Regions from separate parts of the Terrabacter sp. 05T424 genome, predicted to be linked through region 4. Evidence: riboswitches for the same ligand, from Rfam matches in the RefSeq annotation. Region 4 holds a riboswitch; each other region holds the start of a gene.
What was found. A riboswitch is a leader RNA that binds a small molecule or an ion and turns the genes downstream of it on or off. The one in region 4 is predicted to bind S-adenosylmethionine.

Region 1: linked by a shared signal. The riboswitch ahead of AC1DE0_RS16300 (bifunctional o-acetylhomoserine/o-acetylserine sulfhydrylase) and the one ahead of AC1DE0_RS13990 (putative leader peptide) in region 4 are both predicted to bind S-adenosylmethionine.
Region 2: linked by a shared signal. The riboswitch ahead of metX (homoserine O-acetyltransferase MetX) and the one ahead of AC1DE0_RS13990 (putative leader peptide) in region 4 are both predicted to bind S-adenosylmethionine.
Region 3: linked by a shared signal. The riboswitch ahead of AC1DE0_RS04710 (aminotransferase class V-fold PLP-dependent enzyme) and the one ahead of AC1DE0_RS13990 (putative leader peptide) in region 4 are both predicted to bind S-adenosylmethionine.

The regions. Positions count from the first base shown of each region.
Region 1 covers NZ_JBFTLB010000007.1:365,357-372,918, reverse strand. Annotated here, with positions in the region: gene AC1DE0_RS16305 (Na+/H+ antiporter) at 1-1,064, shown strand, start outside; gene AC1DE0_RS16300 (bifunctional o-acetylhomoserine/o-acetylserine sulfhydrylase) at 1,212-2,528, opposite strand; SAM riboswitch class IV at 2,620-2,738, opposite strand; gene AC1DE0_RS16295 (13E12 repeat family protein) at 2,958-4,481, shown strand; gene AC1DE0_RS16290 (acyl-CoA dehydrogenase family protein) at 4,567-5,730, shown strand; gene AC1DE0_RS16285 (glycosyltransferase family 2 protein) at 5,899-6,885, shown strand; gene AC1DE0_RS16280 (ABC transporter permease) at 6,885-7,562, shown strand, end outside.
Region 2 covers NZ_JBFTLB010000015.1:16,846-24,407, reverse strand. Annotated here, with positions in the region: gene AC1DE0_RS21100 (universal stress protein) at 275-673, opposite strand; gene metX (homoserine O-acetyltransferase MetX) at 821-2,077, opposite strand; SAM riboswitch class IV at 2,093-2,207, opposite strand; gene AC1DE0_RS21090 (DUF4192 domain-containing protein) at 2,318-3,628, opposite strand; gene AC1DE0_RS21085 (YkvA family protein) at 3,761-4,396, opposite strand; gene AC1DE0_RS21080 (EcsC family protein) at 4,491-5,240, opposite strand; gene AC1DE0_RS21075 (MalY/PatB family protein) at 5,438-6,622, shown strand; gene AC1DE0_RS21070 (DNA polymerase) at 6,615-7,562, shown strand, end outside.
Region 3 covers NZ_JBFTLB010000001.1:1,004,066-1,011,627, reverse strand. Annotated here, with positions in the region: gene AC1DE0_RS04715 (FtsK/SpoIIIE family DNA translocase) at 1-1,094, opposite strand, end outside; SAM riboswitch class IV at 1,272-1,398, shown strand; gene AC1DE0_RS04710 (aminotransferase class V-fold PLP-dependent enzyme) at 1,436-2,821, shown strand; gene AC1DE0_RS04705 (endonuclease/exonuclease/phosphatase family protein) at 2,990-4,048, opposite strand; gene AC1DE0_RS04700 (ribonuclease J) at 4,050-5,735, opposite strand; gene dapA (4-hydroxy-tetrahydrodipicolinate synthase) at 5,801-6,685, opposite strand; gene AC1DE0_RS04690 (dihydrofolate reductase) at 6,884-7,381, opposite strand; gene AC1DE0_RS04685 (thymidylate synthase) at 7,410-7,562, opposite strand, start outside.
Region 4 covers NZ_JBFTLB010000006.1:96,751-104,312, forward strand. Annotated here, with positions in the region: gene AC1DE0_RS13975 (ABC transporter substrate-binding protein) at 1-95, opposite strand, end outside; gene AC1DE0_RS13980 (amino acid ABC transporter ATP-binding protein) at 182-943, opposite strand; gene AC1DE0_RS13985 (amino acid ABC transporter permease) at 940-1,953, opposite strand; gene AC1DE0_RS13990 (putative leader peptide) at 2,123-2,206, opposite strand; SAM riboswitch class IV at 2,241-2,354, opposite strand; gene AC1DE0_RS13995 (helix-hairpin-helix domain-containing protein) at 2,596-2,787, shown strand; gene AC1DE0_RS14000 (hypothetical protein) at 2,816-3,244, opposite strand; gene rpsA (30S ribosomal protein S1) at 3,364-4,875, opposite strand; gene AC1DE0_RS14010 (class I SAM-dependent methyltransferase) at 5,049-5,858, shown strand; gene AC1DE0_RS14015 (hypothetical protein) at 5,951-7,562, opposite strand, start outside.

The DNA of each region.
Region 1 (7,562 bases), on a different contig from region 4:
CGATCCAGTTCCTCCTCGAGAACGCCGTCTTCCTGCTCATCGGGCTGCAGGTGTTCTACGTCGTCCGGAACGTCCAGAGCTCCGAGCTCTCGGCGGGACGGATCGCCTTCGCCGCGGTGGGAACCCTCGTGGCCGTGCTGCTGCTCCGCCCGCTGTGGGTCTTCCCGTTCCGCTACCTGCGCACGCACGTCATGCGCGCCGAGGCCGAGGCTCCCTGGTCGCACTCCGCGGTGCTGTCGTGGGCCGGCATGCGCGGCGTCGTCACGCTCGCGGCCGCGCTGCTGCTGCCCGAGACGCCCGTGCGCGCCGTGCTCATCCTCATCGCCGTTGTGGTCACCATCGGCACGCTCCTCATCCAGGGCACCACCCTGCCGTGGGTCGCCCACCGACTCGGGGTGCGCGGGCCCGACCCGCGCGAGGACGCGCTGCAGGCCGCCACCGTGCTGCAGGCCGCCACCCGGTCGGGGCTCGACGTGCTCGCGCAGATGCCCGACGTCGACGAGTCCACGAAGGACATGCTCCGTGAACGTGCCTCCGACCGGGTCAACCAGCTGTGGGAGCGGCTCGGCCCTCGTGGGCTCGACGGGGCGGAGACCCCCAGCACGCAGTACCGGCGAGCGCGGTTGACGATGCTCGAAGCGGAGCGCGGCGAGGTGCTGCGACTGCGCAACGAAGGACGCGCCGACGACGTCGTGCTGCGCACCGTCCTCGGCGCGCTCGACCTCGAGGAGACGATGCTCGACCGTCTCGAGGACCAGGAGACCCGACTGGCAGAAAGTGAGATGTTGCCCGTGGACACCATCGAGGCTCCCTGTGAGCACCTGCAGGACAGTGGCGCGTGCGCCGAGCCCCGCACTCCGGAAGGGTGCGAGGAGTGCCTGCGCGACGGGACGACCTGGGTGCACCTGCGCATGTGCCTGGAGTGCGGGCACGTCGGCTGCTGCGACTCCTCCGAGTTCAAGCACGCGAGCGCGCACTTCGCCGAGACCTCCCACGCCGTGATGCGCTCGCTCGAGCCGGGCGAGTCGTGGCGGTGGTGCTTCGTCGACGAGGTCGTCGGCTGACCCAGCCGGGGGTGCGTGCCCCGGCGGGCGGCATACGTCCTCGGCATACGTCCTAGACGTGCGTTCTGGGCTGCACCCCAGCCGCGGCCGGGCGCTGAACGGCACGGCCGGCGCAGGCCGACCGTGCCGTTCGTGCACTCCGAGGAGTCAGGCCTTCGCCGCGGCGAATCCCTGCTCGAGGTCGGCCACGATGTCGTCGATGTTCTCGATCCCGACCGACAGGCGCACCAGACCCGGGGTCACGCCGGCCGCCACGCGGTCCTCCTCGGGTCCCTGCGAGTGCGTCGTCGATGCAGGGTGGATGACGAGCGAGCGCACGTCGCCGATGTTCGCGACGTGGCTGTGGAGCGTCAGCGCCTCGACGAACTTCTTGCCCGCCTCGAGGCCGCCAGCGATCTCGAAGGAGAGCACGGCACCCGCCCCGCGGGGCGCGTACTTCTGGGCGGTGGCGTACGAGGGGCTGTCGGGCAGGGAGGCCCACACGACGCGCTCCACCTGCTCCTGGCCCTGCAGGTAGGCGGCCACCTTGGCGGCGTTCTCGAGGTGGCGCTCGATGCGTAGCGACAGCGTCTCGAGACCCTGCGCGATGAGGAACGCGTTGAAGGGCGCCGCCGACGGCCCGAGGTCGCGCAGCAGCTGGACCCGAGCCTTGAGGATGTACGCGAGGTTCGCGCCGAGGGCGCTGCCGACGCCGAGGTCGCGTGCGAAGACGAGACCGTGGTAGCTCTCCTCGGGAGTGTTGTAGTTGGGGAACTTCTCCGGGTCCTTCGCGTAGTCGAACCGGCCCGCGTCGACGATGACGCCCGCGATGGACGTGCCGTGGCCGCCGAGGTACTTCGTCGCGGAGTGCACGACGATGTCGGCGCCCCACTCGATCGGGCGGATGACGAACGGGGTGGCGATGGTGTTGTCGACGACGAGCGGCACGCCGTGCTCGTGGGCGAGCGCCGCCACGGCCTCGATGTCGAGCACCTCGGCCTTCGGGTTCGCGATGGTCTCGCCGAAGAAGGCCTTCGTGTTGGGGCGCGCGGCGGCCCGCCAGGACTCGATCGAGGTCGGGTCCTCGACGAAGCTCACCTCGATGCCGAGCTTGGGCAGCGTGAACTTGAGCAGGTTGACCGTGCCGCCGTAGAGGCTGGGGGAGGCGACGATGTGGTCGCCGGCCTCGGCGAGGTTGAGCAGGGCCAGCGTCGTCGCGGACTGTCCCGACGCGACCAGGAGCGCGCCCACGCCGCCCTCGAGCGCGGCGATGCGCTGCTCCACGACGTCGGTCGTCGGGTTCATGATCCGGGTGTAGATGTTGCCGAACTCCCTGAGCCCGAACAGGTTTGCCGCGTGGTCGGTGTCGTTGAAGACGTAGCTGGTCGTCTGGTAAATAGGCAGGGCGCGGGCCCCGGTGGCGCTGTCGGCGCTCTGGCCGGCGTGGATCTGCTTGGTCTCGAAGGACCAGTTGGGTTCGGTCATCTCTCGTGTGCTCTTCCTCAGTCGTGTCGATGACCGGGCCTGCGTCGAGGTGACCGGCCGGCGCACCGACGGGTCGGTGCGGGAGAGGAGCTCTCCGCGCTTGCCCGAGCGCCGAGGGCGTCGACGGGCCAGGTCCTCACCCGGGGCACCCCGCCGCGGTGGGAGGGTTGCCGGCCAGCGAGCCGGGGCTTGGCGCTGGCACTCATGACCTACTCGCGAGTGTACGTACGCGTGTCCGGCAGATGGGAGCGCGTGTCCTCATGGTGGACGTGCTTGGGGGTCGTTCCGCTTCTGGGTTCGTGATGCCTCAGGTGAACCCTGCTGTTGCGCAGAGCAATTCGTTGTCCACAGGTGCGCGCGAGCCCTTCCCATCGAGTCGAACACATGTTCTACTGGAGTAGTCCAAAGTGCTGCTGAGGGAGGGGACGTATGCCGTACGTCGCGTCGTCACGAGGCTCCTTCGGGCTGCTCGGTGGCCGCCCGCCGCGGGTGGTCGACGTGACCTGGGTCCACGATCCAGGGGCGTCCGGTGGTCGCGCGCGGCGGGTCGTGTCCGTGCTGTCGAGTCGGTTTGCCGGCGAGGTGTTGTACGAGGCGACGGACGTCGCTCACTCGTGCGTGCTGACCGAAGAGATCGAGCGGGCGCGGTCGGTGGAGGTGACCGAGGGCCTGTTGCGGGACGGTGAGCGGGTGATGGCGCAGGTCGAGGCGCTCGAGGTGGCGAAGGCGCGCGTCGAGGCCGACCTGCTCGCTGCGTACGGGGCGTTGCACACCATCGAGGCCCAGCAGGTCGCCGCCTTGCCAGCCGGTGGGAGTGCCGTGCGGATGGCGGCACTGGCCTCGCCGGAGCGGCTCGTCGCGGAGGAGATCGCGCTGGCGACCGGGGTCGGGGTCGGTGAGGTGTCGCGGCGGCTGGCGTTGGCGACGGCACCGCGGCGGCACCGGCGCGTCCTGGCCGCGTTGCGGGCCGGTGGCACGTCGCTGTACCGGGCGGTGCAGCTCGCCTGCGACACGGTTCAGCTGTCGGATGTGGATGTCGCGGTGGTGGAGGAGTCGGTGCTGGCTCCGTCGCGGGACGGGCGGGTGGTGGGGCAGCGGACCTTCACGACCCGGTTGACTCGCGCCATCGCGTCGGTGGACACGAGGGGCGCGGGGGAGCGGCGGGCGCACGCGAAAGCGCGGCGTGGGGTGTTCGGGCGGATGGTCGGTGACGGGATGGGGTGTCTGAGCTTGACGGCCGATGCGGGCACGGTCGCGGCGATCCTGGACCGGCTCGACACCCGTGCTCGCGCCGCGCGAGGCGGAGGAGACRCGCGGACCCTGGACCAGCTGCGCTGCGACCTGGCCACCGAGGCCCTGCTGCGTGACGTCCTCGCCGACGCGTGTGACGGGCCTGCGCCTGCGCCGGCCACCGGTGACGCGGCGGCGCGGGTGTGGCTCGTCGTGCCGTTCGAGGTCGCCACCGGCCAGAGCGACGCGGCGTGCGAGCTGCCCGGGCACCGCTGGGTCACCGCCGCCCACGCCCGCGAGATCATGACCCGCCCGGGCTCGGTCTGGCAGACCCTTCCCGTCGACATCCGCGACGGCCACGCGATCACCCGCCCCACCAGGGCCTACCGGCCCACACTCGCGATGGTTGAGCACGTCCGAGCGGTCGACGGKACCTGCCGCGGCCCCGACTGCCACGTCCCCGCSACCCGGTGCGACCTCGACCACGAGATCCCGTGGCCGGCSGGCGAGACCTCGGTGACGAATTTCTACGCCAAGGAACGCCGCCACCACAACGTCAAGACCCACGGCATCTGGACCAGCACCCCCGTCGCCGACGACGGCCTCGAGTGGACCACCCTCACCGGCCGCAGCTACACCACCTACCCCAAGGACTGGCGCGAAGGACTCGGCCCGCCACCCGACACCGGGCCGCCACCTGGCCCCGAACCGCCGCCCTTCTGAGCATCTCACGGCCTCGTCCGCACCACTCCGTGGCGTCGATCACTAGGACGTCCTACTAATCCGAACTGGCGAGTAGGATCGCGCCGTGAGCACGAATGACGCCTTCGACCTGTTCCGCACCAGCGAGGACCACGAGGCCCTGCGCGAGGCGATCCGGGCGATCGCCGAGGACAAGATCGCCCCGTACGCCGCCGCCGTCGACGAGGAGGCGCGCTACCCCCAGGAGGCGCACGACGCCCTCGTCGCCTCAGACTTCTTCGCACCGCACGTGCCCGAGCAGTACGACGGCATGGGCGCCGACGCCCTGGCGACGTGCATCGTCATCGAAGAGATCGCCCGCGTCGACGCGTCCGCCTCGCTCATCCCGGCGGTCAACAAGCTCGGCTCGCTGCCCCTCATCCTCGACGGCAGCGACGACGTCAAGGCGCGCTACCTGCCCCCGCTCGCCAAGGGCGAGACGACCTTCTCCTACGGCCTGTCCGAGCGCGAGGCCGGCTCCGACACGGCGTCGATGAAGTGCCGCGCCCGCCAGGACGGCGACGGCTGGGTGCTGAACGGCCAGAAGTCGTGGATCACGAACGCCGGCGTCTCCGAGTACTACACCGTCCTCGCCGTCACCGACCCCGAGGGCCCCCGTGGGGGCAACGTCACGGCGTTCGTCGTCGAGAAGTCCGACGACGGTTTCACGTTCGGTGAGAAGGAGCGCAAGCTCGGCATCAAGGGCAGCCCGACGCGCGAGCTGCACTTCGACAACGTCCGCATCCCCGGCGACCGCGTCGTCGGCCAGGTCGGCGACGGCCTGAAGATCGCGCTGCGCACCCTCGACCACACGCGCGTCACGATCGGCGCGCAGGCGGTCGGCATCGCCCAGGGCGCGCTCGACCAGGCTCTCGCCTACGTCAAGGAGCGCAAGCAGTTCGGCAAGCACATCGCCGACTTCCAGGGGATCCAGTTCATGCTCGCCGACATGGCGATGGAGCTCGAGGCCGGGCGCCAGATGGTCTACGTCGCGGCCGCCAAGTCCGAGCGCGGCGACAAGGACCTCTCGTTCTTCGGCGCAGCTGCCAAGTGCTACGCCTCCGATGCGGCCATGAAGATCACGACCGACGCCGTCCAGCTGCTCGGCGGTGCCGGCTACACGCGCGACTTCCCGCTCGAGCGGATGATGCGCGACGCGAAGATCACCCAGATCTACGAGGGCACCAACCAGGTCCAGCGCGTCGTCATGGCCCGCCAGCTGCTCAAGTAGACGCGGGTGGCCGCTGCGGTGGCGTCTCTTCCGGCGGGCCTTCATCGCCCTCCCAGCGACTTCCGCCGTGGCAGGGGTAGGTTCTCGGGGCGGTAGGCTGGCCCGGCCCGGTGCGGGTCGCGATCGCCTGCTCCAACTCATCGACCCGAACGAGAAGGATCCGAACGCGTGGACCCAACACCTCCGGTCAGCGTCATCATGCCGCTGCTCAACGAGGAGAGGCACCTGGAGGACGCTGTCGCTGCGGTCGTCGCCCAGGACTACCCCGGGCAGATCCAGGTCGTGCTCGCCGTCGGCCCCGGCCACGACGACACCCTCGGCGTCGCCCGCCGCCTCGCCGAGCGCGACTCGCGGATCACCGTCGTCGAGAACCCCTCCGGCCGCACCCCCGAGGCGCTGAACCTCGCAGTGGCCGCTGCCGAGCACGACATCATCGTGCGCGTCGACGGCCATGGCTTCCTCAGTGCGGGTTACATCGAGCGTGCCGTTCGCGTGCTGGTCGAGACGGGCGCCGCCAACGTCGGCGGAGTCATGCACGCCACCGGCGTCACCGACTTCGAGAAGGCCGTGGCCACGGCCATGACGTCGCCGCTCGGCGTCGGCGGCGCGCGGTTCCACACGGGGGGAGAGGCGGGACCGGCCGACACCGTCTACCTCGGCGTCTTCCGCCGTGAGTGGCTGACGAAGGCCGGCGGCTATGACCCCCGCTTCACCCGCGCCCAGGACTGGGAGCTCAACTACCGCATCCGCCAGGCCGGCGGTGTCGTGTGGTTCGACCCGGCGCTCACGGTCGAGTACCGCCCGCGGCCGAGCCTTCGCGCACTCGGCCGGCAGTACCGCGACTACGGCCGCTGGCGCCGGGTCGTCGCCACGCGCCACAAGGGTTCCATCAACGCCCGCTACCTCGCCCCGCCAACGGCCCTCGTGGCCGTGGCCGCCGGTGTGGTCGGCGGGCTGGTGTGGCGGCCCCTCTGGGCCATCCCGGCTGCGTATGCCGCCGGCGTCGGTGTCGGGGGAGTGGCCATCGCCCGTGGCGAGGGTGCGAAGGTGGCGATGCGGGTGCCTGCGGTGCTCGCGACGATGCACATGAGCTGGGGCTGGGGCTTCCTCACCAGCAGGCCGGACCAGCTGGTCCCCGAAGGAGACGAGTTCTGATGGTGGAGCGCTTTTCCCGGATCTGGGGCCAGCGGGGCATCCTGCTGACTCTGGTTCGGCGCGACCTTCGCGTGCGCTACGCACGGAGCTGGCTCGGCTACCTGTGGACCGTCATCGACCCCCTGGCGATGGCCCTGATCTACTTCATGGTCTTCGCGGTGATCTTCCAGCGCGGTGACGCGGGCCACAAGCCGTACTTCCTCTTCCTGCTCGTCGGCCTGCTGCCGTGGCAGTGGTTCAACGCGTCGATCAACGAGACGGCCCGAGCGCTCGTCTCCGAGGCGAAGCTCGTCAGGTCCACGAACCTGCCCCGCGAGCTGTGGGTGATCCGCGTCGTGATCGCCAAGGGCATCGAGTTCCTGCTCTCCCTGCCGGTGCTCTTCGCGTTCGTCCTGATCTACGTGATCCGGGGCGAGACGACCCTCAACTGGCGGATCGTGCTCTTCCCGGTGGGCCTCGCACTGCAGTTCATCCTGCAGACCGGCATCGGGCTGCTGCTCGCCCCGGCCACGGTGCTCGCCGACGACACGATCCGCGTCGTCCGCATCGCGCTGCGCATGCTCTTCTACGGCACCCCGATCATCTACACGCTCGACAAGGCTCCCGACTGGCTGCAGACGGCACTGTGGTTCAACCCGATGAGCGGCATCCTCGAGCTCTACCGGGCCGGGTTCTTC
Region 2 (7,562 bases), on a different contig from region 4:
CGGATGCAGTCGCCTTTCGTCGCACGGTCTCGTCGGATGACGGCCCGAAAGCGGGCATGCATCATCACAACGAACGAGAATGGGGGTTGGTGCCGGAAGGGCTTGGCCTGTCGGAGTCGATCCCTGTGTCGATCTCTCGGTGCGCCTCGTGCGATCCGGTACTCAGACATTATAAAACGCCGCACGGCCTCCGAGCGAACGCACGGGTGTGCCGCGTGGCGCCGGACACGCCCCCGGACGTGATCCGAAGCCGTCGCGGCCGGGTGGAAGGGCGTCAGTCGCCCTTGACGGCGAGGACCGGGCAGCTCGCGTCGAGCAGGATCCGCTGGGCGTTCGAGCCGAGGATGAGCTTGCCCACCGGGCTGCGACGCCGAAGTCCGATGACGATGAAGTCGGCCTTCTCCTCCTCGGCGACGGAGATCAGGTCCTCGGCAGGGTCGTTGCCGCGGACGAGCTGGCGCACTTCGTGCTCCAGGCCCCTCTCCTCGAGGAGTGCCTGCACGCGGGCGAGCTCGGTCTCGAACTGGTGCGCCTCGTTGGCGTCGAAGTCCTTGCCTCCCCTGTGGGAGCTGATGACGACGAGCTTCGTGCCTCGCAGGACGCATTCCTCGGCGGCTCGCTTGAGCGCCGCGCGACCTTCTTTGGTGGCGACATAACCAACGACGATGGCCACTTTCCCGGACCTCCTTGGGACGGAAACAAGCAGTGCTCGCACCGTACCCGAAATCACGTCACACGGCGCGTGCCGCGCGGAGCCGACGGGGAGGCCGGCGACGAGTGCCGACGACCCGCAGCGAAACCCCCCGAGCCGCAGGACGGTTCAGGTGCGGTCGGCCCGCCCGCGGGCGAGCGCGGCACTGACGATGCGCCCCACCTGGTCCTCCTCGATGAGGAAGCCGTCGTGCCCGAACGCCGACGTGATGTGCTCGCGGCGCGAGCGCGGAAGCGCGGCGTGCAGGTCGTCCGACAGTCGCGGCGGGTAGAGCCGGTCGGTGTCGACGGACACGATGGTGCAGTCCGCCTCGACGCGAGCCAGGGCCGCCGTGACACCACCGCGGTCGCGGCCGACGTCGTGCGAGTTCATCGCCTCGGTGAGAACGACGTAGGAGTTGGCGTCGAAGCGACGCGCGAGCTTGCCGGCATGGTGGTCGAGGTAGGACTCGACGGCGAACCTGCCCCGGTCACCCGCTCGCAGCGGGTCCTCGCCCAGCTGCGCCTCGCGCCCGAAGCGCTCGTCCAGCTCGCTCTCGGTGCGATAGGTGATGTGGGCGATGCGGCGCGCGAGCCCGAGGCCCGCATCGGGCCGACGGTCGCCGGCGTAGTAGTCGCCACCGGCGAAGTCCGGGTCGTTGCGGATGGCGAGCAGCTGGGGCTGGCACCAGGCGATCTGGTCGGCGGTCGCGTAGGCAGTCGACGCGAGGACGATGCACCGGTCGACGTCGGCGGGATGGGTGACGGCCCACTCGATGGCGCGCATGCCCCCCATCGAGCCGCCGACGACAGCCGCGAGCCGGCGAATGCCCAGGTGGTCGAGCAGGGCCCGCTCGGCGGCCACCTGGTCTCGCACGGTGACGTACGGGAACCGGCTTCCCCAGGCCTGCCCGTCGGGGGCCGGGCTGGAGGGACCGGTGCTGCCCTGGCAGCCCCCGAGCACGTTGGCGGCGATGACGAACCACTCGTCGGGGTCGACCGTGCGGCCACCGCCGATGAGGGAGTTCCACCAGCCGGGCGAGGCATGACCTTCGCCGGCCTCACCGACGACGTGGCTGTCGCCGGTGAGGGCGTGCTCCACGAGGATGACGTTGTCTCCGGCCTCGTTGAGCCTGCCCCACGTCTCGTAGGCGATGCGGACGTCGGGCACCGCTCCCCCGCGCTCGAGCTCCACGTCGCCGATGTCCGCGAACTGGCGGTGGCCCACGGGGTCACCGTCGCGCCAGGCACCGTCCGGGACCGGTCGCCGGGACGGCTCGCCGCGGGCAGGTTCGTGCCCGACCGGGCGAGACGCGCCGGCCAGGTCGGAGCCCGGGACCGGGCGCGCGAGACGACGCGTGCTCTGCTTCCGGTGCGTAACGGTCATCGAAGGCACTCCTGGTGTTCGCGCTTGCGCACACCCGCGACGGGTGCGGCCAGGTCTTCACCCGGGGCACCCCACCGCGACGGAGGGTTGCCGACCAGCGAGCCGGGGCTTGTCGCTGGTACTCATGACCTTTGCCCACCATAACCGAGGCCCACGCCGCAACAGAGCCTCTGGTCCACGACCTGGGACGCCCCGTCGCGGCGGGCCGCGAGTGGGGGCTCGGGGTCGCGGAGCGACCTCCTAGGCGCACGCCGGGGGTCGGAGTCCGGCGTCGAGCGACTGCCGGACGAGCCGGCTCAGTCGGTGGCCGGGCTCGAGCTCGAGCGCTCGGTCGGCGGCGATGCCGGCGCGGGCACCGTCACCGCACCACCACGCGAGCGACGCGAGCACGGACAGCAACGGGGCGGCGTGGGCGGCCGGCGTGATGCGGCAGACCTCCTCGAGCCGCGAGAGCAGCAGGCGCGGGGCGGCCGCGTCGTCCCACTCGTCCCAGCCACCGTCGAGCTCGCTGGGCACCGCCGCGTCGTCCCAGATCTCCGAGTCACCGTCGAGGTCTGCCATCCACTCGGCCACGTCGCCGCGGACAGCAGCGGACGAGAGCGCAGAGGCAGGCGACGACGCCGAGGGTGCCGACGGCGCCGAGGAGAGGACGCGCAGGTCGGGGCCGAGGAAGACCTCCAGCATGGCGACCAGCTCGTCGGGGAACGACTCCAGTGACACCGAGCCCGGGCAGAGCCAGCCCACGACCGCATCTCGGAACTCCACGTCTCGGAGGGGGCCGACGACGGCTGGCAGCCAGTGTTCCAGCCCGAAGCCTTCGATCTCGCCGTGCAGCAGGCCGCTCCAGGCGACGAGCGCGTCGTTGACGAGGAACTGTCGCGCTGACAGATCACCGCCGTCGAGGACGCTCAGACCGGCGTCAGCTGGCCGGCGCCGCCGACCAGACCTGCGAGAACGGGCAGCCGCCGAGCCCGACACGGAACCCGAGATCGAACCGCCCGCCTCGGCGTAGCGCCGTTGCCAGTCGTCGATGGCGGCAACCGTCAGCGCATGGCGCGGGGCGGCCGGGTCGAGCGGCTCGACGAGTCGGGCCAAGCCGGCTCGGTCGGGAAGCACGGAGTGGCCCAGGGCGACGTAGCTCGCGACCGCCGGGACGTCTGCCTGCTCGGGCAGCAGCCAGCCCTCGTCGGGGCAGCAGTCGCAGCCGACGGAGCGCCACCTCCCGCCGCGGACGACCAGCCGCTCGCGCACGACGACACGTGCCCGCTCGAGACCCTGGACGAGCTCCTCGAGGAGGGGCAGCGACTGGTCGGGCTCGTCCTCGAAGCCGACGACCGCCACCGACGAGGGTGCCCCGTCGAGGACGGTCGGCAGCAGCTGGGCAGCGGACTCGACCGCGACCGGGCGGTCGACGGCATCCTGGCGGGCCACGAGTCCCAGCCGCTTGCCGTGGAAGCACACCACGACGACGCTGCGCTCGGGCTGGAACCCGAGGTGGAAGGGGATGATGGTCAGCAGCTCGGCTGGCCCTGACAATGAGATCTTCGGCATGGGTCGAGCGTGGCCGCGCCGGCCACACGCCGACAGGCCCCTGAGCAGGCCTGTGGACCAAGGGCGTTCGGTGCGAAGGGGTGTGGATCGCCCCCACCCGCACACGGGCTGGAAGAGCCGCAGGCTCGGAGGTCAGCGCTCCAGGCGCTTGCGCACCGACTCGAGGACGTAGTCGGTCGCAGCCTGGCGCACACCCTCGGGCAGGCCGGCACGGTCGGACCGGCCGGGCCCGGTGGGCGACGCGCCGAAGGCGCCCGCAGCAGACCCGTCGGAGCCCGAACCGCGGCGACTCCCCCCACGCAGTCGGCTGACGTGGCCGGCGATGCGTCCCGGCGCCGCAGCGCCCGTGGTGTCGCGGTCGCGGCGCATCCCGTCGCTGGCGCCGCCCGCCCAGACGCGCACGTCGGCTCCCTGCGGTGCGCGCGGCGGGTGGAGACCCTGCCCGACCTCCCACGCGATGAAACGGTCGGTCTCCTCGAGGAAGACCTTGATGGCCCACGTGATGACGACGGCGTCGTCGGCCGCGCCCAGCACGGGGAGCACCGCCTCGGGCAGCAGGTCGACGGGAGACACGACGTACGCGACCGCTGCGGCGACGAGGCCGAGGCGGCGCAGGGTGGTTCCGGCATACGTCCCGTCGAGGGTGAACCGGACGAGGCGCGGCACTGCCTGTGCCCGCTGCGCGATGCCAGGAGCACCGGGCCGTGTGGAAGCGCGCACGACCGACGCGACGGTCGCGGCCATCTTGATGCGGGACGCGGTCTTCATGCTCGGCCCAACGAGCGGGTCACCGAGGCGATTCCCCCGCACCGGCGGTGTTGCGAAACAGTGATGTGCGCTCTGCTCGCGCGGGTGCGGCCGCTCAACGGCCGAAGGTCTCGACGGGCGGGAACTCCTTGGCCGCCTGCTTGCCGATGCGCCCGAGCATGTAGACGTCGACCCCGGCGCCGATCAGGCCGCCGACGAGGGGCACCGCGCGCCCGAGCTTCGCGAATGTGCCCTGACCGATGCGGCCCAGCAGCCGGAAGCCGACGGCCTTGTTGAGGACCATCAGCGCGGGTGCGGGGAGACGTTCGAACGCGAGCGAGGACAGCTTGCCACCCGCGGCCTGCAGGCCTGCCTTCTTCAACAGGTCGTCGCTGTCGGCCCCCGCCAGGGTGAGCAGGACCGCCGAACGGATCTCCGGCTGGTCGATGTCATAGCCGCGCACCTTCGCGGTGGCTGCCGTCAGGCGCGTGCCCAGCAGGTAGAACTCGAGGATGTTGGCGGGCAACGAGATCGGCATGGTGAAGAACCCACCGAGTCCAGTCGTGAAACCGCCGACGGCTCCGAGCTGGCGGTGGTCGCGCATCAGCACGCGCAAGGCCTGGTCGCGGTCGCCGCGGGCCTGCTCGAGGGCCTTCGCGGCGACCTTGTGCGCCGAGTCGAACGGACCCCTCCCGTCGATGCCGACATCCAGCAGGCGCTCGACGAGCCGGGTGGCGGCGCCGGTGAGCCCGCCCACGGCCGGTTGGGCAGCGCGCTCGAGGGCCCCGGCGTTCTTGGCGTCGCGGACCCGCCTGGCGGTGGCGTCCGACGCCTCCACGGTCTCGCTCTTGCCCCAACCGAACATGCCCACGGGCTCCACTCCTTCACTCGAACGACTCTGTGTGCGGCCCGACGGACCCGCCCACGACACCGTATGCCGGACGGGTCGGCGATGACGTCGTCGGATGCCGTTGCCTGCCACTTCCCTACCCACGGTCGCCGCGTCACCACCAGAGAGGCGGCGGTCCGACCGTCGTCGGTCCCGTCTCGTAGGGTCAACCCATGGGTGAGACGTGCGACGAGCTCCAGCGGCCGGGCGCCGAGCCGCCGATCCTGTCGGTCCCGCTGGCGCAGCTGCGCCGCGAGCGCACCTCGGTCAAGTGGGGCCGATACCCCGACGACGTCATCCCGATGTGGATCGCGGAGATGGACGCCGCCCCGTGCACGCCCGTCGTCGAGGCCGTCACGGCAGCCGTCAGGCGTGGTGACACGGGCTATGCCATGACCGACTCCTACGTCGAGGCCTTCACGGAGTTCGCGGCCGCGGAGTGGGGCTGGCACCTCGACAGCGCCTCAGTGGTGGGCGTCGCCGACGTGCTCACGGGCGTCACGCACCTGCTGCGCCTCTTCACAGACCCGGGTGGGCCGGTGGTGACCAGCGTGCCGGCCTACAACGCCTTCTTCGAGGTGATCGAGGCGTCCGGTCGCCGTGTCGTCGAGGCTCCGCTCACCGCGGGGCACCGACTCGACCTCGACAGTCTCGCAACGGTTTTCGGTGAGCTGACAGGGGCTGGCGAGCGGGCGGCATACCTGCTCTCCAACCCGCACAACCCGACAGGCACGGTCCACACGGCTGACGAGCTGGCGGCCCTTGCCGAACTGGCCGACGCCCACGGCGTGCGCGTCGTCTCGGACGAGGTCCACGGGCCGCTCGTCATGCCCACCAGCACCTTCGTGCCTTACCTCACCGTCCCTGGCACCGAGCGCGGCTTCGCCGTGACGTCCGCTTCGAAGACCTGGAACCTGGCTGGGCTCAAGGCCGCCGTGATCGTGCCTGGCACCGACGCCGTCGACGGCCTCCGGCGCCTGCACCCCTTCCTGACCTACGGTGCGAGCCAGCTCGGCGTGATCGCCCAGACAGCCGCCTATGGCGACGGGCGCGACTGGCTGCACCGGCTCGTCGCCGAGCTGGACGCCAACCGGCGCCTGCTCGCTGCCCTCGTCGCCGAGCACCTCCCGGGCGTCCGCTTCGTCCTGCCGGAGGCGACGTTCCTCGCCTGGCTCGACCTCGAGGGGCTCGGCCTCGGCCCCGACCCGGCGCTCGAGCTGCTCCGGCGCTCTCGTGTCGCCCTCTCCCCCGGCCCGATCTTCGGCCCCGGCAGCAGCACCTGGGCGCGGCTCAACTACGGCACCTCACCCGAGATCCTCCGAGAGGCCGTCCAGCGCATCGCGAGCTCCGTTGGCTGACAAGGCTTCCGGCGCGCCCTTGGTCGCGCTCGTGCTGGGGCCGTCGGGTGCGTATGCCGTCGGGCCGGGTGTCGACGAGCCGTGGCCGCTCGCCGAGGCGACGCAGCGGTTCGTCGACACCAGCGCGCGGTTGGCGCCCCGCTGGGTCGTCTGGTCGGCGGCGGCTGCCCTGCGTGGCGTCCTCGCATCGGGCGTCGAGGTCAACCGCACGTGGGACCTCGCCGAGGCACACCGGATCATCCATGGGGGGTGGTGGGCCACCCCCGGCCACATCGTCGCCGGGTGCCGCGGACTCGACGAGTCGCAGGTGCCGGCCCCTCGGGCGCCCCGGCTCAGCGGCTTCGACGGCGACCTGTTCGACCTCGCGGCCGGCGACGACGTGTCTCTCTTCACAGCGGACGGCCACCTGCTTGCCGACGCGATCACCCGGGCCGGCGACGACGCCCGGCTGCGCGAGCTGGCGCAGCTCGCCCTCGAGTGCCAGCGCGGCCAGCGCGAGGCACTGGACCGTATCGGCGGCGAGCACGCCCCCAGGCTCGAACGCACCGTCTGGTCCGAGTCGGCGGCGGCCGTGCTCTGCCTCGAGCTCGAGCGCGACGGCCTGCCGGTCGACCGCCCTGCCGCCGAGGACCTCATCGCGGCCTCTGCAGGCCCGCGGGCCCACGACGACGCCCACGCGGCCGAGATCCGGGCCGGGCGCGACGCCGTGGTGCTGCACCACGCCCGCGGACGCGAGGGCACCGACCTGCGCAACCCCGGGCAGGTGCGAGAGCTGTTGCTGTCGGTGGGCGTCGACGTGCCCAACACGCGCGCGTGGGTGCTCGAGCCGTACCGCCACACGCACCCTCTCGTCGACGCGCTCCTGCGCTGGCGCAAGGACGAACGCATCGCGACCACCTACGGCTACCGGTGGCTCGACGAGCACGTCGGCCCCGACGAC
Region 3 (7,562 bases), on a different contig from region 4:
TCGGACATGGGCGGTGGGATCAGCTCGGCCTTGGGGCCGACCTTGCTCGTGTCGGGGGCCCCGAGCGTCTTCGGGTCGGTCGCGTCGATGACCTTCTCGCCGGAGGGGCGCGGCGCCAGCACGCCGGGCGCGGTCGGGCGCTTCTCGCCGGGGCGCAGGCGCGTCGTCGGCTCGTCGTCGGCGCCCTTCTGCGCGGCCTGGCGGAAGGCCTCGTCGCCGTCGCGGTCGGACAGGTCGACGGCCTTGCGCCGGGCCCGCTTGACCGCGGCCGCGGGCGCGTCGTCACCGGCGTCGGGCTCGGCGTCGTGGTGGCCCCGGTCGATGACGAGGGCCTTGAGCTGCCGCAGGCGCGTCGGGATCAGGTTGACGGGTGTCGCCGTGATGACGAGCAGGCCGAAGATGCCGAGCAGGACGAGCAGCACGACTGCGCCGTAGGGCGACACGGCGGCCGCGAGGGGGCTCGAGGCGAGGAAGCCGAGGATGCCGCCGGCCGCACGCATGCCGTCGGCGCCGTCGGGCGGGTTGGGGATGCCGTCGGCGAGATGGGCCAGACCGCAGGCGGCGAAGGTCAGCGCGATGGTGCCGACGACGATCCGGTTGGTCGTCGCCTCGTCCTGGGGGGCGCGGAGCATGCGGAGGCCGAGGGCCAGCAGGACGAGCGGGACGGCGTAGGCGACCCTGCCGAAGGTGCCCGCGAAGATCGCGTGGACGACCTGCCCGAACGTGCCGGCGACGCCCCACCACTCACGGGCGGCCACGACGACCGCGAGGGCGAGCAGCGCGAAGCCGATGCCGTCACGGCGGTGCTCGGGCTCGAGGTCGGCGGCGCTGTGACCGACGCGTCGCACCGCTCCCCCGGCCATGTGCGAGACGCCCATCCAGGTGCTGCGCATGGCGCTGAACGGGAAGGGCAGCCCGCCGTCACGGGTCTTGGAGGCGGCCTTCGCCGGCGGCTTGCGCGCAGCGGGCTTGCGCTGCGCGGGCCTGGTCGAGCGCGCAGCGGGAGGGCGTGACGAGGTGCTGCCGGTCACCCCCTTGGCGCGTGTGGCCGCGGCGGTGCTCGAGCGCTGGCTGCTGGACGGACGTGACCCCATGGTCGCACCGTACGTCAAGGCACCTCTGAACTCACGCGTCACACGCGCAACAGGGCACATCGGCGCGAGCGCGCTGGTCGGCGTCGGGCGCCCTGTCCTGACCCTCCGTCTCAGATGCCGACATCCGGGGATCGGAGGGTGGACAGGGCTGCGAGCGCCCGCCTATCTTCGATGCCAGGTCATGAGTGCCAGTGACAAGCCCCGGCTCGCTGGCCAGCAACCCTCCTCCGCGGTGGGGTGCTCCGGGTGACGACCAGGTCGACCCCCGATCAGCTCGAGTGATCCGGGTCGGCAAGCGCGGACCTGCATCCGGTGGGTCCCTCAGCCCCTGGAGCACTCCTATGTCGGTTCTTCCCAGCACCTCACTCTGTGGTGGCACGCCCGCCCCGGTCGTCCGCACCCGCACGCTGCACGTCGTTCCCGAGGCTGCCTCCCTGCCGGCGGTCGTCGGCGCGGGACTGCGCGTGCCGACGCTGCGCGGCGAGACGGCATACGCGAACCTCGACCACGCCGCCTCGACTCCCGCCCTCGAGACCGTCAAGGCAGCCGTCGACCGGGCCCTCGAGACGTACTCCTCGGTGCACCGGGGGGCGGGCTTCGCCTCACGTCTGAGCAGCGCCTGGTACGAGCAGGCCCGCGCCGAGGTGGCCGCCTTCGTCGGCGCGCGTGACGACGACTCCGTCATCTTCACGCGCACGACGACGGACTCCTGGGCACTGCTGAGCAAGGCGCTGCCGAGCCGTACGACGGTCTTCGTCTTCGGCACCGAGCACCACTCGACCCTGCTGCCCTGGGGGCGCTTCCGCACCGTGCGCCTGCCCGTGCCGCAGACGGTCGAGGACGCCCACGCCCTGCTCGAGGAGGCCCTCGACGACCACCCGTCGCGCCACCGCCTCGTCGTGCTCACGGCGGCCTCGAACGTCACCGGCGAGGTGTGGCCCGTAGAGCGCTTCGCGGCGCTTGCCCACGCCCACGGCGCCCGCATCGCCGTCGACGCGGCCCAGCTCTCTGCCCACCGCACCATCGACCTCGCGGGCTGGGACGCCGACTACGTCGCCTTCTCCGGCCACAAGACGTACGCCCCTTACGGCGCAGGCGTGCTCGCCGGACGCTCGGACTGGCTCGACGCCGGCAACCCCTACCTGCTCGGCGGCGGCGCGACGCGCTCGGTCACCGAGGAGGGCACGACGTGGGCCACCGGCCCCGCCCGCCACGAGGGCGGCAGCCCGAACGTGATCGGCGCGATCGCCCTCGCCGCAGCGTGCGCGACGATCAGCCGCCACCGCGAGGCCATCGAGGCGCACGAGACGCAGCTGCTCGAGCGCCTGACCGCCGGCCTCGACGAGGTGCCCGGCGTCGAGGTGCTCTCCATCTTCGGCGAGGGCCACGACCGGGTCGGCGTCGTCGCCTTCACCATCGACGGCTGGGACTCCTCGCTCGTCTCGCAGGTGCTCTCGGTGGAGCACGGCATAGGCGTCCGCGACGGCAAGTTCTGCGCCCACCTGCTCGTCGACGAGCTGCTCGATGACCCGTGGGGCGAGCGGTCGGGCACCGCCGTCCGCGCGAGCATCGGTCTCGGTTCGACGCTCGAGAGCGTCGACCGTCTCGTCTCGGCCGTCGCGGGGCTCGTCGAGCACGGCCCGTCGGCCGACTGGACGCTGACCGACTCGGGCTGGGCCGTCGACGGCACCGACCCGCGCGACGTCGAGGTCGAGCGCCCCTGGTGACCTCGGTCGGCCGGCAACCAGCGTGGATGCCGGGCGCGACCGAGGACCGGCTGATGGTCTGCGGTTCGGTGGGGTGATCACCCCAGCAGACGGCGGACCATTCGAGGGACAGCTGGGCCTACCGCCCCGTCACCGCGCTGACGGCGGCCTCGGTGCGTTCAGGGGCGCTCAGCGCTTCGGCAGGGCGTAGCTGGCCCAGACCGCGGCGTGGTCGGCGCGGTTGATCGCGACCTGTCCCGCGGAGACGACCGTCAGGCCGCGGCTCAGCAGGTGGTCGAGCTGCACGAAGGCCGGGAGGCGGTTGCCAGCAAAGGGCCAGGTGCGCACCCAGCCCTGGCCGTCGGTGCGTTGGGCGTCGTCGAGCCCCTCGGCGAGGTCTCGCAGACCCGGGTGCCCGTAGTCCGCGTTGAAGTCACCGGCCATCACGAGGAGCTCGTCGCCGTCGAGGCGCTCCTTCCAGGTCTGCAGCGCCCTCAGCCCGGCGCGCCACTCGACGGTGTCACCGCGCAGGGGTGCCGTCGGGTGTGCGACCTTGAGGCGCACGGTCCCGTTGGGAGCCGTGACGTCGAGCTCTGGCTGAGCGCTCCGGGTGTCCTCGACCGCAGGATCGGTGCCGGCGTTGCGCACCGAGAGCGGAAAGCGCGAGAGGACCACCGTGCCGGTGAAGGTGCCCGGACGCGCCACCCCCTGGCGCTGGGTGAAGTAGTCGCCCGCCCCCTCGGCGTCGAGCCGCTGCACCAGGGCGGGGGTCGCCTCGACGAGCACGAGCACGTCGACGGCGTGGAAACGCACGGCGTCCATGAGCTGGTTCGCGTTGGCCGAGCCGATCCAGACGTTGGCCGACATCACGGTGAGGTCAGTGTCGGCCTTGGGCGTGGACGTGGCCCGGAACGAGGGAGCTGCGACCACCATCGCGACGGCCAGCGCCACGGCGACCGGGAGCACCATCGCCCACCGGCGCAGTACGAGGGCAGTGATGGTGAGCAGCGCCAGACCGATGAGCACGAAGGGACCGGCGGTCTGCAGCACGACGACGAGGTATGCCGTCGAGTCGAGCCAGCGCAACGCGCCCACCGCAGCCAGGACGAGCAGGACGACGGCGATCGTGACGTCGAGCCATCGCCGTCGGTCCCTTCGCCACCGCTGCCCTGGGTCGGTGGGCGCCAGCGGGTCGGCTGGGTCGCTGCCGCCCGCCGAGCTCGCGCCGTCGACCTGCTGAATCGTCACCTCAGGCCTGCAGCACGACCGGGATGATCATCGGGCGACGACGGATCTTGCCACCGACCCACGAGCCGACAGCTCGGCGGATGACCTGCTGGAGCTGCTGGTCGTCGCGCACGCCGTTGGCCACGGCCTCCTCGATGGCCCGCTCCACCTTCGGGATGACCTGCTGGAAGATCTCCTCGTCCTCGACGAAGCCACGGGCCGTGATCTCGGGACCGCTCGCGATCTTGCCGGTCGCCGCGTCGAGCACCACGATGCAGGTGATGAAGCCCTCGTCGCGCAGGATGCGGCGGTCCTTCAGCAGTGCCTCGTCGGCGCCCCCGACGCTGCTGCCGTCGACGTAGACGTAGCCGCACTCGACGACGCCGGCGACCGAGGCCTGGCCGTCGACGAGGTCGACGACGACGCCGTCCTCGGCGAGCACGACGTTGTCGGGGTGGACGCCCGACTGGATCGCGAGCTGCGCGTTGGCGTACATGTGACGCCACTCGCCGTGGACCGGCAGGACGTTGCGCGGCTTGACGATGTTGTAGCAGTAGAGGAGCTCACCGGCGCTGGCGTGGCCGGAGACGTGCACCTTCGCGTTGCCCTTGTGCACGACGTTGGCGCCGAGTCGCATCAGGCCGTTGATGATGCGGTAGACGGCGTTCTCGTTGCCCGGGATGAGGCTGCTCGCGAGCAGCACCGTGTCGCCGGGGCCCACGTCGATGCGGTGGTCACGGTTGGCCATCCGCGACAGCGCCGCCATCGGCTCACCCTGCGAACCGGTGCAGATGAGGACGAGCTCGTCGTCGCGCAGGCTCTCGATCTTCTTGATGTCGATGAGGATGCCGTCGGGCACCTTGAGGTAGCCGAGCTCGGACGCGATTCCCATGTTGCGCACCATGGAGCGGCCGACCATGGCCACCTTGCGGCCGGCCTTCTCGGCGGCGTCCAGCACCTGCTGCACGCGGTGCACGTGGCTGCTGAAGCAGGCGACGATGATGCGGCGCTCGGCGTGACGGAAGACCTTGTCGATGGCCGGCGCGATCTCGAGCTCGGGCGTCGTGAAGCCGGGCACGTCGGCGTTGGTCGAGTCGGTGAGGAAGAGGTCGACGCCCTCCTCGCCGAGGCGGGCGAAGGCGCGCAGGTCGGTGAGGCGGCCGTCGAGCGGCAGCTGGTCCATCTTGAAGTCGCCGGTGTGCAGCAGCGTGCCAGCCTCGGTGCGCACGAACACGGCCAGGGCGTCGGGGATCGAGTGGTTGACCGCGACGAACTCGAGGTCGAAGACGCCGAGGCGTTCGCGCTGCCCCTCCTTGACCGCCATGGAGTACGGCCGGATGCGGTGTTCCTTGAGCTTGGCCTCGACGAGGGCGAGGGTCAGCGTCGAGCCGATCAGCGGGATGTCGCGCTTGAGCTTGAGCAGGTACGGGACCGCGCCGATGTGGTCCTCGTGACCGTGCGTGAGGACGATCGCCTCGATGTCGCCGAGGCGGTCCTCGATGTAGCTGAAGTCCGGGAGGATGAGGTCGACGCCCGGGTGGTGGTCCTCGGGGAAGAGGACGCCGCAGTCGATGACGAGGAGCTTGCCCTTGGTCTCGACGACGGCCATGTTGCGTCCGACCTCGCCGAGCCCACCGAGTGCGACGACCCGCAGGCCGTTGTCGGGGAGGGCGGGTGGCGTGGTCAGCTCGGGGTGGGGATGGCTCACAGGTGTCCTGTCGTTGGGTGGTGCGCCCAGGCCGGCGTGGGCACCGGGCAGAGGTCAGGCGGCGGTCATCCGACCGCCGAGATGGCGTCACGCACGAGCGCGGTCTGGGGGTCGTCGGCCTCGACGAGCGGCAGCCGGACGACCGGTGAGGCGATGACGCCTTGGAGGGCGAGACCGGCCTTGGCCATGATCGCGCCCTGGGTGACGTTCATGACGGCATTGACGAGGGGCGTGAGCCGCCGGTGCACCGCGCGGGCGTCGTCCCAGCGGCCCTCGACGACGGCATCGGCCATCTCGCGGTATGCGGTGGGCGCCACCTGCGACGTGACGCCGACGAAACCGACGGCCCCGTTGGCGAAGTGGCCGAGGTTCATCGCGTCGTCGCCGGAGTACCAGTCGAGCCCGGTCTCCTGCATCATCTCGCTGGCGAACCAGAGGTCGCCGCGGGCGTCCTTGACCGCCGCGATGCGCTCGTGCTCGGCGATGCGCAGGTAGGTCTCGCGGGCGATGGCGATGCCGGAGCGCCCCGGGATGTCGTAGACCATGACCGGCAGGTCGCTCGCGTCGGCGATCGCCGTGAAGTGCGCGACCAGGCCCGCCTGGGGCGGCTTGTTGTAGTAGGGCGTCACGGCGAGCACCGCGTCGGCGCCGGCCTTCTGCGCCATCCGCACGGACTCCAGGCTCTTGGCGGTGTCGTTGCTCCCGGCCCCGGCGATGATGACGCAGCGGTCGCCCACTGCTTCGACGACCGCCCGGAGCAGCTCGTCCTTCTCGCCCGCCGAGGTCGTCGGCGACTCGCCGGTCGTGCCGGAGACGACGAGGCCGTCGTGCCCGGCGTCGACGAGGTGCGTCGCGAGGCGCTGCGCCGCGTCGAGGTCGAGCGAGCCGTCGGGCCGCATGGGTGTGACGATCGCCGAGAGAACACGTCCGAGGGCGGGTGCGTCAGCCATGCGCCCAAGGTTAGCGCCCGTGCTCGACGCCTACGCGCGCGCCCACGTGCGCGCGTCAGGCGGCATACGCGGGCTGTCGAGGGATGCCCGCGGGCGAGCGCAAAGGCGAGGCACTACTCGCTCGGGGGTCCGAGTAGTGCCTCGCCACCCCCTACATCGACGCTGCGCCGGAGCCGTTACAGCTGCGCCGAACTTTTTTCAGGGGGTGCCGGACCTGCCGGAAGAACGTTCGTAGGTCACCCACGCGAAGCCCGTCCTTGCGTCGCGGGCCGTCTCGACCCAGACCTCGGGGTCGATCTGCGGGAAGGTGACCGAGCCCTCGGGTGACTGGTCGATCTCGGTGACGAGCAGGCGGGCGGCATACGGCATGGCGAGGCGGTAGACCTCTCCCCCGCCGACGACGAAGACCTCGCTCTCGCCGGCGACGCGGTCGAGCGCATCCTCGAGCGAGTGGGCGACCTCGACTCCGTCGTGGCTCCAGTCGGGGCTGCGCGTGACCACGATGCTGCGCCGGCCCGGCAGCACGCCCATCGAGTCAAAGGTGCGCCGTCCCATCACCATCGGGTGGCCCATGGTCGTGCGCTTGAAGAACTTCAGGTCCTCCGAGAGGTGCCACGGCATGGTCAGTCCGTCACCGATCACGCCGTTGCGCCCGACGGCGGCGATCATCGTGACGTTGGGCAGCACGGTGGACATGGCGCCAAGGCTCCCAGACGGCCGCGGGTCAGACGGCGATGGGGGCCTTGATGCCCGGGTCGGCGACGTAGTCGACCAGCTCGAAGTCGTCGAGGTCGAAGTCGTCGATGTTCGTCTTGCCGGGTGTGATGCGCATCGTGGGGAGGGCGTGGGGCGCGCGGCTCAGCTGCAGGCGTGCCTG
Region 4 (7,562 bases):
CCGGAGCAGGCGGCGAGTGCGACTGCACCGGTGATCGCGAGGGCGGTGACGGCATACGTGTTCGGACGGCGGACGGCGTGCGGGCGTGCGGACATGAGGTCTCCTCTCGGCACCCTGTCGGGCGCGAGTCAGCGGGGTGGCCGCGTGGCGGCCTGAGGGGTGGGTGTGGGTGGGTCTGGCGTCAGAGGACGCGGTCGATGAAGGCGCGGGTGCGCTCGTGGACCGGGTGGTCGATGACCTGGCCCGGGGGGCCCTGCTCGACGACCCGGCCGCCGTCGAGGAAGACGACGGTGTCGGCGACCTCTCGGGCGAAACCGATCTCGTGTGTCACCACGACGAGGGTGGCCCCGTCGCGAGCGAGCTCCTTGATGACGGCGAGCACCTCGCCGACCAGCTCCGGGTCGAGAGCCGACGTCGGCTCGTCGAAGAGGATGACGTCGGGCTGCAGGGCGAGCGCTCGGGCGATCGCGACACGCTGCTGCTGGCCGCCCGACAGCTGCCGCGGGTAGGCGGCGGCCTTGTCTCCCAAGCCGACCCGCTCGAGCAGAGCTCGGGCCTCGGGCTCCACCTCGGCACGGCGTCGACGCTGCGCCGACACCGGCGCCTCCACGACGTTGTCGAGCACGGTGAGGTGCGGGAACAGGTTGAAGCTCTGGAAGACGAAGCCGATGCGGCTGCGCTGGCGCAGCACCTCACGCTCGGGCAGCTCGTGCAGCCGCTCCCCCACCTGGCGGTAGCCGATGAGTGTGCCGTTGACGCGCACCTGCCCCCGGTCCACCTTCTCGAGGTGGTTGATGCTGCGCAGGAGGGTGGACTTGCCTGAGCCGGACGGCCCGAGGATCACGGTGACGGTGCCCTCGGCGAGCTCGAGGTCGACGTCGTCGAGCACCCGGTTGGGACCGAACGACTTCGTGACGCCGCGGAGGTCGACGACGGCGGTCATCGGGCCACCTCCTCGGTGGTGGTGCCGGCGGTGCGCGACGTGGTCGTGGCGAGGGCGGCCCAGCGGGTTCGCAGGCGCTGCAAGGGTGTCGGTGGAAGCGTCCGTGAGCTGCCGCGCGCGAAGTGCCGTTCGACGTAGTACTGCCCGATCGAGAGCAGCGTGGTGAGGATGATGTACCAGACTGTCGCGACGAGCAGCAGTGGCACGACGCGGGAGTTGCGGCCGTAGATCACCTGAACCTGGTAGAAGAGCTCGGGGATCGCGAGCACCGAGACGATCGAGGTGCCCTTGAAGAGGCTGATCACCTCGTTGGCCGCGTTCGGCAGGATCGAGCGCATCGCCTGCGGCAGCACGATCCGGAGGAACTGCCGGCGGCGCGGGATGCCGAGAGCGGACGCTGCCTCCCGCTGCCCCTCGTCGACCGAGAGGATGCCGCCTCGGATGATCTCTGCCGCGTAGGCCGCCTGGTGCAGCGCGAGGCCGAGCACGGCGGCCCCGAGCGCACCGAAGAGGTCATTGGTCGCGACGCTGCCGAAGGACGGCCCGAAGGGCAGCCCGAACGAGATGGACTGGTAGAGGTAGGCGATGTTGAACCAGAAGAGCAGCTGGACGATCAGCGGGATCGACCGGAAGGCCCAGATGTAGGCCCAGGCCACCGAACGGAGGAAGGCGTTGGGCGACAGGCGCATCGCGGCCAGCACGACGCCGAGCACGAAGCCGGCGACGGTGCCGAGGACGGTGAGCTGGATCGTCGTGCCGAGCGCCTTGATGACGGTCTCGGTCGCGAAGTAGCGCGCGAAGATGGGCCAGTCCCAGCCGGGGTTGGTGGCCAGGCCGTTGACGAACATCGCGACGAGCACGGCGACGGCGGCCACTCCCACCCACGTCCACGGGTTTCGGCGGACCACGACGGTCAGGGCCGGCGCGTCGGCTGAACGGGCAGGTGGGGGCGGTGCCGCGACGGGCGGCAGGTCCGTGGCAAGGGTGCGCACGGCGGAGGTGGTGGACACGGAGAGCTCCTGAAGGGTGCGTCGGAGGGCCCGTCGACGACTCTCGCGGAGGGGTCGGACGGGCGAAGGGGTGCGGTTGCTCGCTGCGCGCCGGCATACGGGGTCACCGCTTCAAGGCCGGGCGCGCCCGGGGGCCGCCGAGGTGGTCGGCGGCCGCGTCGGTCGCTCGTCAGGGACGACAGAGCGCGCTGGACACACGGAGCAGGTCGACATGGCGGCGCAGCACCAGCCAGGTGCTCGTGCTGCGCGCCATGACGGCTCCTCGGGTCCGGGACCCGATCACCTCGAGTCCGCGCTTGCCGTCACCTGCTGGCGACGGCCTGGTCCTCACCCGGAGCACCCCACCGCGGAGGAGGGTTGCTGTCCAGCAAGCCGGGGCTTTGGCACTGGAGCTCGTGACCTGGCGATCACACTACGAACCCGTCCGGAGGCCGTCAATCGGCTCAAGAGCTCGTTACGGGCCTACCTCAACGACAGTCTCCATCGCCACCCACTGCTGAATCTGCCTGTGCCACAGCGCAATTGACTGCCACGCAGTTTCCGGACCGTCGACTAATTCCTATCGATCCAGTCGGAAATTAGCTCCGGGCCTTCTTGAATCCTGAGACGCCCGCATCGGCAGCCGGCACCTACGATCGGTAGGTGCCTGACAGCGACCTCCCGAAGATCGGTGCACCCGCAACCCGTGCCCTGTCGTCCATCGGTGTGACGCGGCTCGATCAGCTCGTCGAGCGCCGGCCGGATGAGCTGCTCGCGCTCCATGGTTTCGGCCCCAGAGCGCTGCGCATCCTCGAAGAGGCACTCCACGCGGCGGGGCTCTCCCTCCGCTCGTAGGCGTCACGCCTCCGTGCGGGAAGGTGTCTCACTCGAGCGGGCGGACGCGATACCGGGTCCGCACGGCGTCGCCTTCCACCTGGACCTCGCTCAGCTCGAGCCGGATGGGGAGCCCGTCGGGTGCCAGTGGAGCTCCGTCCATCATCGTCGGGGTGCCAGAGCCCCCGACCAGGCCGGGCAGCGTGATCACGTCGACGGAGTGGACCACTCCGAGCTCGCGCAGCCGCTGCAGGTAGCCGGGAGGGGTGCTCTGGCACACGAGCACGTGCAGCTTCGTCGTGCCATCGCTGGTGAACGACCAGTCGACCCGACCGCGCCCGTCGGCAACGACGAACCACCTCTCGGCCGATGTGGGGAGATGGTCCTGCCAGAGCACCTCGTCGCTGATGCTCGGCCGCGGCCACGGCGGCGCGCGCGGGCCGATGATCGTCGATGCCGGCCCGCCGAGGCCGTCCACGGGGCTGCCACCGCCGACGCCAGGGATGCACCCGACGCCAGGGGGCCCCAGCCCCTCGTGAGAGCACGAGAGCCCCGGACCGTGACGGTCCGGGGCTCTCGGTCAGGCGGTGACTGGCGTCAGTTGCCCGTCAGCTTCTCGCGAAGCGCAGCGAGCGCCTCGTCGGAAGCCAGGGTGCCCTCGGCCGGGGCCGGGGCGTTGCGCGGAGCGCGCTCGCCACGGTCGGCGTCGCCGGAGTCGGCAACGTCACCGGTCGCGGACGAGTAGGACGTCGCAGAGCCCGCGTTGGCCACAGCCTCGGCGTCGGCCTTCGTCGCGGCGTCGACCTGGGCCTTGTGCGACTCCCAGCGAGCGTGGGCGTCGGCGTACTGACGCTCCCACTTCTCGCGCTGGGCGTCGAAGCCCTCGAGCCACTCGTTCGTCTCCGGGTCGAAGCCCTCGGGGTACTTGTAGTTGCCCTGCTCGTCGTACTCCGCAGCCATGCCGTAGAGGGTCGGGTCGAACTCCGACGCCGCGACGGCCTGGTCGTTGGCCTGCTTGAGCGAGAGCGAGATACGGCGACGCTCGAGGTCGATGTCGATGACCTTGACGAAGATCTCGTCGCCGACGTTGACGACCTGCTCGGGCAGCTCCACGTGGCGCTCGGCCAGCTCGGAGATGTGGACGAGGCCCTCGATGCCGTCCTCGACGCGCACGAACGCACCGAAGGGGACGAGCTTGGTGACCTTGCCCGGGACGACCTGGCCGATGGCGTGGGTCCGCGCGAAGTGCTGCCACGGGTCCTCCTGCGTCGCCTTCAGCGACAGGGAGACACGCTCGCGGTCCATGTCGACGTCGAGCACCTCGACGGTGACCTCGGTGCCGACCTCGACGACCTCGGACGGGTGGTCGATGTGCTTCCACGACAGCTCGGAGACGTGGACGAGACCGTCGACGCCGCCGAGGTCCACGAACGCACCGAAGTTGACGATGGAGGACACGACGCCCGAACGGACCTGGCCCTTCTGGAGCTCCTTGAGGAACGTCGTGCGCACCTCGGACTGCGTCTGCTCGAGCCAGGCACGGCGCGACAGGACCACGTTGTTGCGGTTCTTGTCGAGCTCGATGATCTTGGCCTCGATCTCCTTGCCGACGTACGGCTGGAGGTCGCGGACACGACGCATCTCGACGAGCGAGGCGGGAAGGAAGCCGCGGAGGCCGATGTCGAGGATGAGGCCACCCTTGACGACCTCGATGACGGTGCCGGTGACGACGCCGTCCTCTTCCTTGACCTTCTCGATCGTGCCCCAGGCGCGCTCGTACTGCGCACGCTTCTTGGACAGGATCAGACGGCCTTCCTTGTCCTCCTTCTGGAGGACGAGGGCCTCGACCTCGTCGCCGACCTTGACGATCTCGCCCGGGTCGACGTCGTGCTTGATGGACAGCTCACGCGAGGGGATGACGCCCTCGGTCTTGTAGCCGATGTCGAGCAGGACCTCGTCCCGGTCGACCTTGACGATGCGACCCTCGACGATGTCGCCGTCGTTGAAGTCCTTGATGGTGGCGTCGATCGCCGCAAGGATGTCTTCCTGAGAGCCGATGTCGTTGATGGCAATCTCAGGCGCGGTCTTCTCGACCGTGTTGGCAGTCATGTAGTAGGAACTCCGATTGTGGACAGTTAGATTGGGGACCTCGCGGCGACGTGCCTGACGGCGCGCCGACCCGATGCCTTGTGGACGGGTGCAACATTGAGCATGTGCACACGGATGTGCCCGGCAATCCTATCCGCGCTGTCAGCACCCGGTCAAAAGAGACGATGTATGCCGTGAGCACGCCCACCGAGGCCACCCGCCGTCCCGTCGCGCCCGCAGAGACGGCAACGGCCAACCGCACGTGGTGGGACAGCGAGGCGACGTCCTACTACGTGGAGCACGGCGCCTTCCTCGGCGACACCGACTTCGTGTGGGGGCCGGAGCGCCTGCGCGAGGAGGACGCCCACCTGCTCGGCGACCCGGCCGGTCAGGTCGTCCTCGAGATCGGGGCCGGATCCGGGCAGTGCTCCCGCTGGCTGGCGGCCCACGGGGCCACCGTCGTGGCCACCGACCTGTCCGCGGGCATGGTGGCCACCGGGGTGGCCGTCAACGACGCCGTCGACGACTCGGTGCGGGTGCCGTTCGCGCAGTGCGACGGGCGCTCGCTCCCCTTCGCCGACGCGTCCTTCGACGCGGTCTTCACGGCATACGGCGTGGTGCCGTTCGTCGCGGACTCCGACGCGGTCATGGCGGAGGCGGCGCGCGTGCTGCGCCCCGGCGGACGCTTCGTCTTCTCGACGACCCACCCCGTGCGGTGGGCCTTTCCCGACGACCCCGGCCAGGGCGGACTCACCGCCCGCCACCCCTACTTCGACCGCGAGCCGTACGTCGAGCAGGACGCTCAGGGCGGCGCCACCTACGTCGAGCACCACCGGACGCTCGGCGACCGTGTCCGTGAGATCACGGCCGCGGGGCTCGTGCTCGTCGACCTCGTCGAGCCGGAGTGGCCGGACGGACACGACCAACCGTGGGGTGGCTGGTCGCCCCTGCGAGGCCGGATCATCCCGGGCACCGCCATCTTCGTCTGCCGCAAGCCGTCCTGATCCCCGTCGGGAACTGAGCACTCGATCGAAGGAACGAGTCGAGTGCCCAGCTCCCGACGCAGGGAGCTGGGCACTCGATCAGGTGCGGTCGATCAGAGGAAGCGCCGCCGCAGCAGCACCGACCCTCCGGCGAGGCCGAAGACGCCCGCGGCGGCTGCCGCCCGTCCGAAGTTCGCCGAGCCCTCCCCGTCGACGCCAGCGAGCTCCAGGGAGTACGCCGTGGCACCGACAGCGCCCTGCGGCGCGCCGTACGCCATGCCCTCGGCCTTCGCGCGACGGGCACCCATCTCGATGAGGGCGTACTTCTGGCCGTAGTCGGACGCGGTCGCCTTGCCGGCAGCGACGAGCTTCTTCGTGCCTTCGTCGGACAGGCGCTGGGCGCCGTCCTTGAGGGCGGGCGCGCCCGCGGCAGCGTCGGTCAGGCCAGCGGCGAGCTGGCTGGTCCCGTCGGCGGCGTCGGCGAGCCCGTCGGAGAGGCGACCCGCTCCGTCCTTGAGCTTGCCCGCGCCGTCGTCGAGCTGACCCGCACCATCGGCGAGGTCGCCCAGACCGTTGTCGAGCTTCCCCGCACCCGTGGCGAGGACACCGGACCCCGTCGCGAGCTTCGAGGCACCGTCACGCAGGTCGCCGGCCCCGGTCGCCACCTGGGACGTACCGCCGTGCACCTGGTCCGCTCCGACCGTGAGCTGGTCGACCGCGTCGAGCAGGTCGAGCCCGCCGAGGCCCAGGAGGTCGACGCCGAACTGGAGGTCGTTGATGCCGCCACGCAGCGTCTTGTTCTTGGCGGTGTCCTTGGTGCCGCCGATGCCGCCCTGCACCTTGGTGACGACACCGTCGACGAGCGTGGTCACGCCGCCATCGACGAGGGCGACGCCCTCGAGCAGGCCGGGCACCTTCGGGTCGCAGACCGACAGCGTGGTGTTGCTCAGGCCGCACTCGACCTTCGCGAGGCCGAAGGCCGCGTCGCCGAGCTTGCCCTTGAGCGTCGTGAGACCACCGGAGACCTGACCGAGACCGCCGGACACCTGCCCGAGACCCGTCGAGACTTGACCCAGACCACCGGACACCTGACCGAGGCCACCGGACACCTGGCCGAGGCCACCGGACACCTGGCCGAGACCGGCGGCTCCGGCAGTGGTCTGGGAGCGCAGCTGGGCGAGGCCCGTCTCGACCTGACCGAGAATGCCCTTGCAGACGACGCCGCAGTCGGTCGACTTGGCCGCCGCGACACCGCCGTCGAGCTGGTCGATACCACCGCCTGACTTGAGAGCGTCCAACAAGCCCGAGCGGACCTGGTCGGTGCCGCCCTTGGCCTGGTCGACACCAGCCTTCGACTGGTCGACGCCACCCTTGGACTGGTCGACGCCACCCTTGGACTGGTCGACGCCACCCTTGGACTGGTCGACGCCACCCTTGAGCTGGTCGAGGCTGCCGCCGGTCTTCGTGGCGTCCGCGAGGCCGGCGCGGATCTGGTCGACCCCGTCGATGAGGGTGCCGGTGTCGCCCTTGCCGCCGAGGCCCGCCCGCAGCTTCGCGATGCCGGCGTGGAGGGGCTTGGCCTGGTCCGGCAGACCGCCGACCCCGTCGTACAGCTGCGTGAGGCCCGCGTCCACCTGGTCGAGGCCGTCGGCCACCTGGGCGAGGCCGTCGAGCAGGTCGGGAGCCTTGTCGCCGAGCAGGTGCAGCCCCGCAGCGACCTGGCCC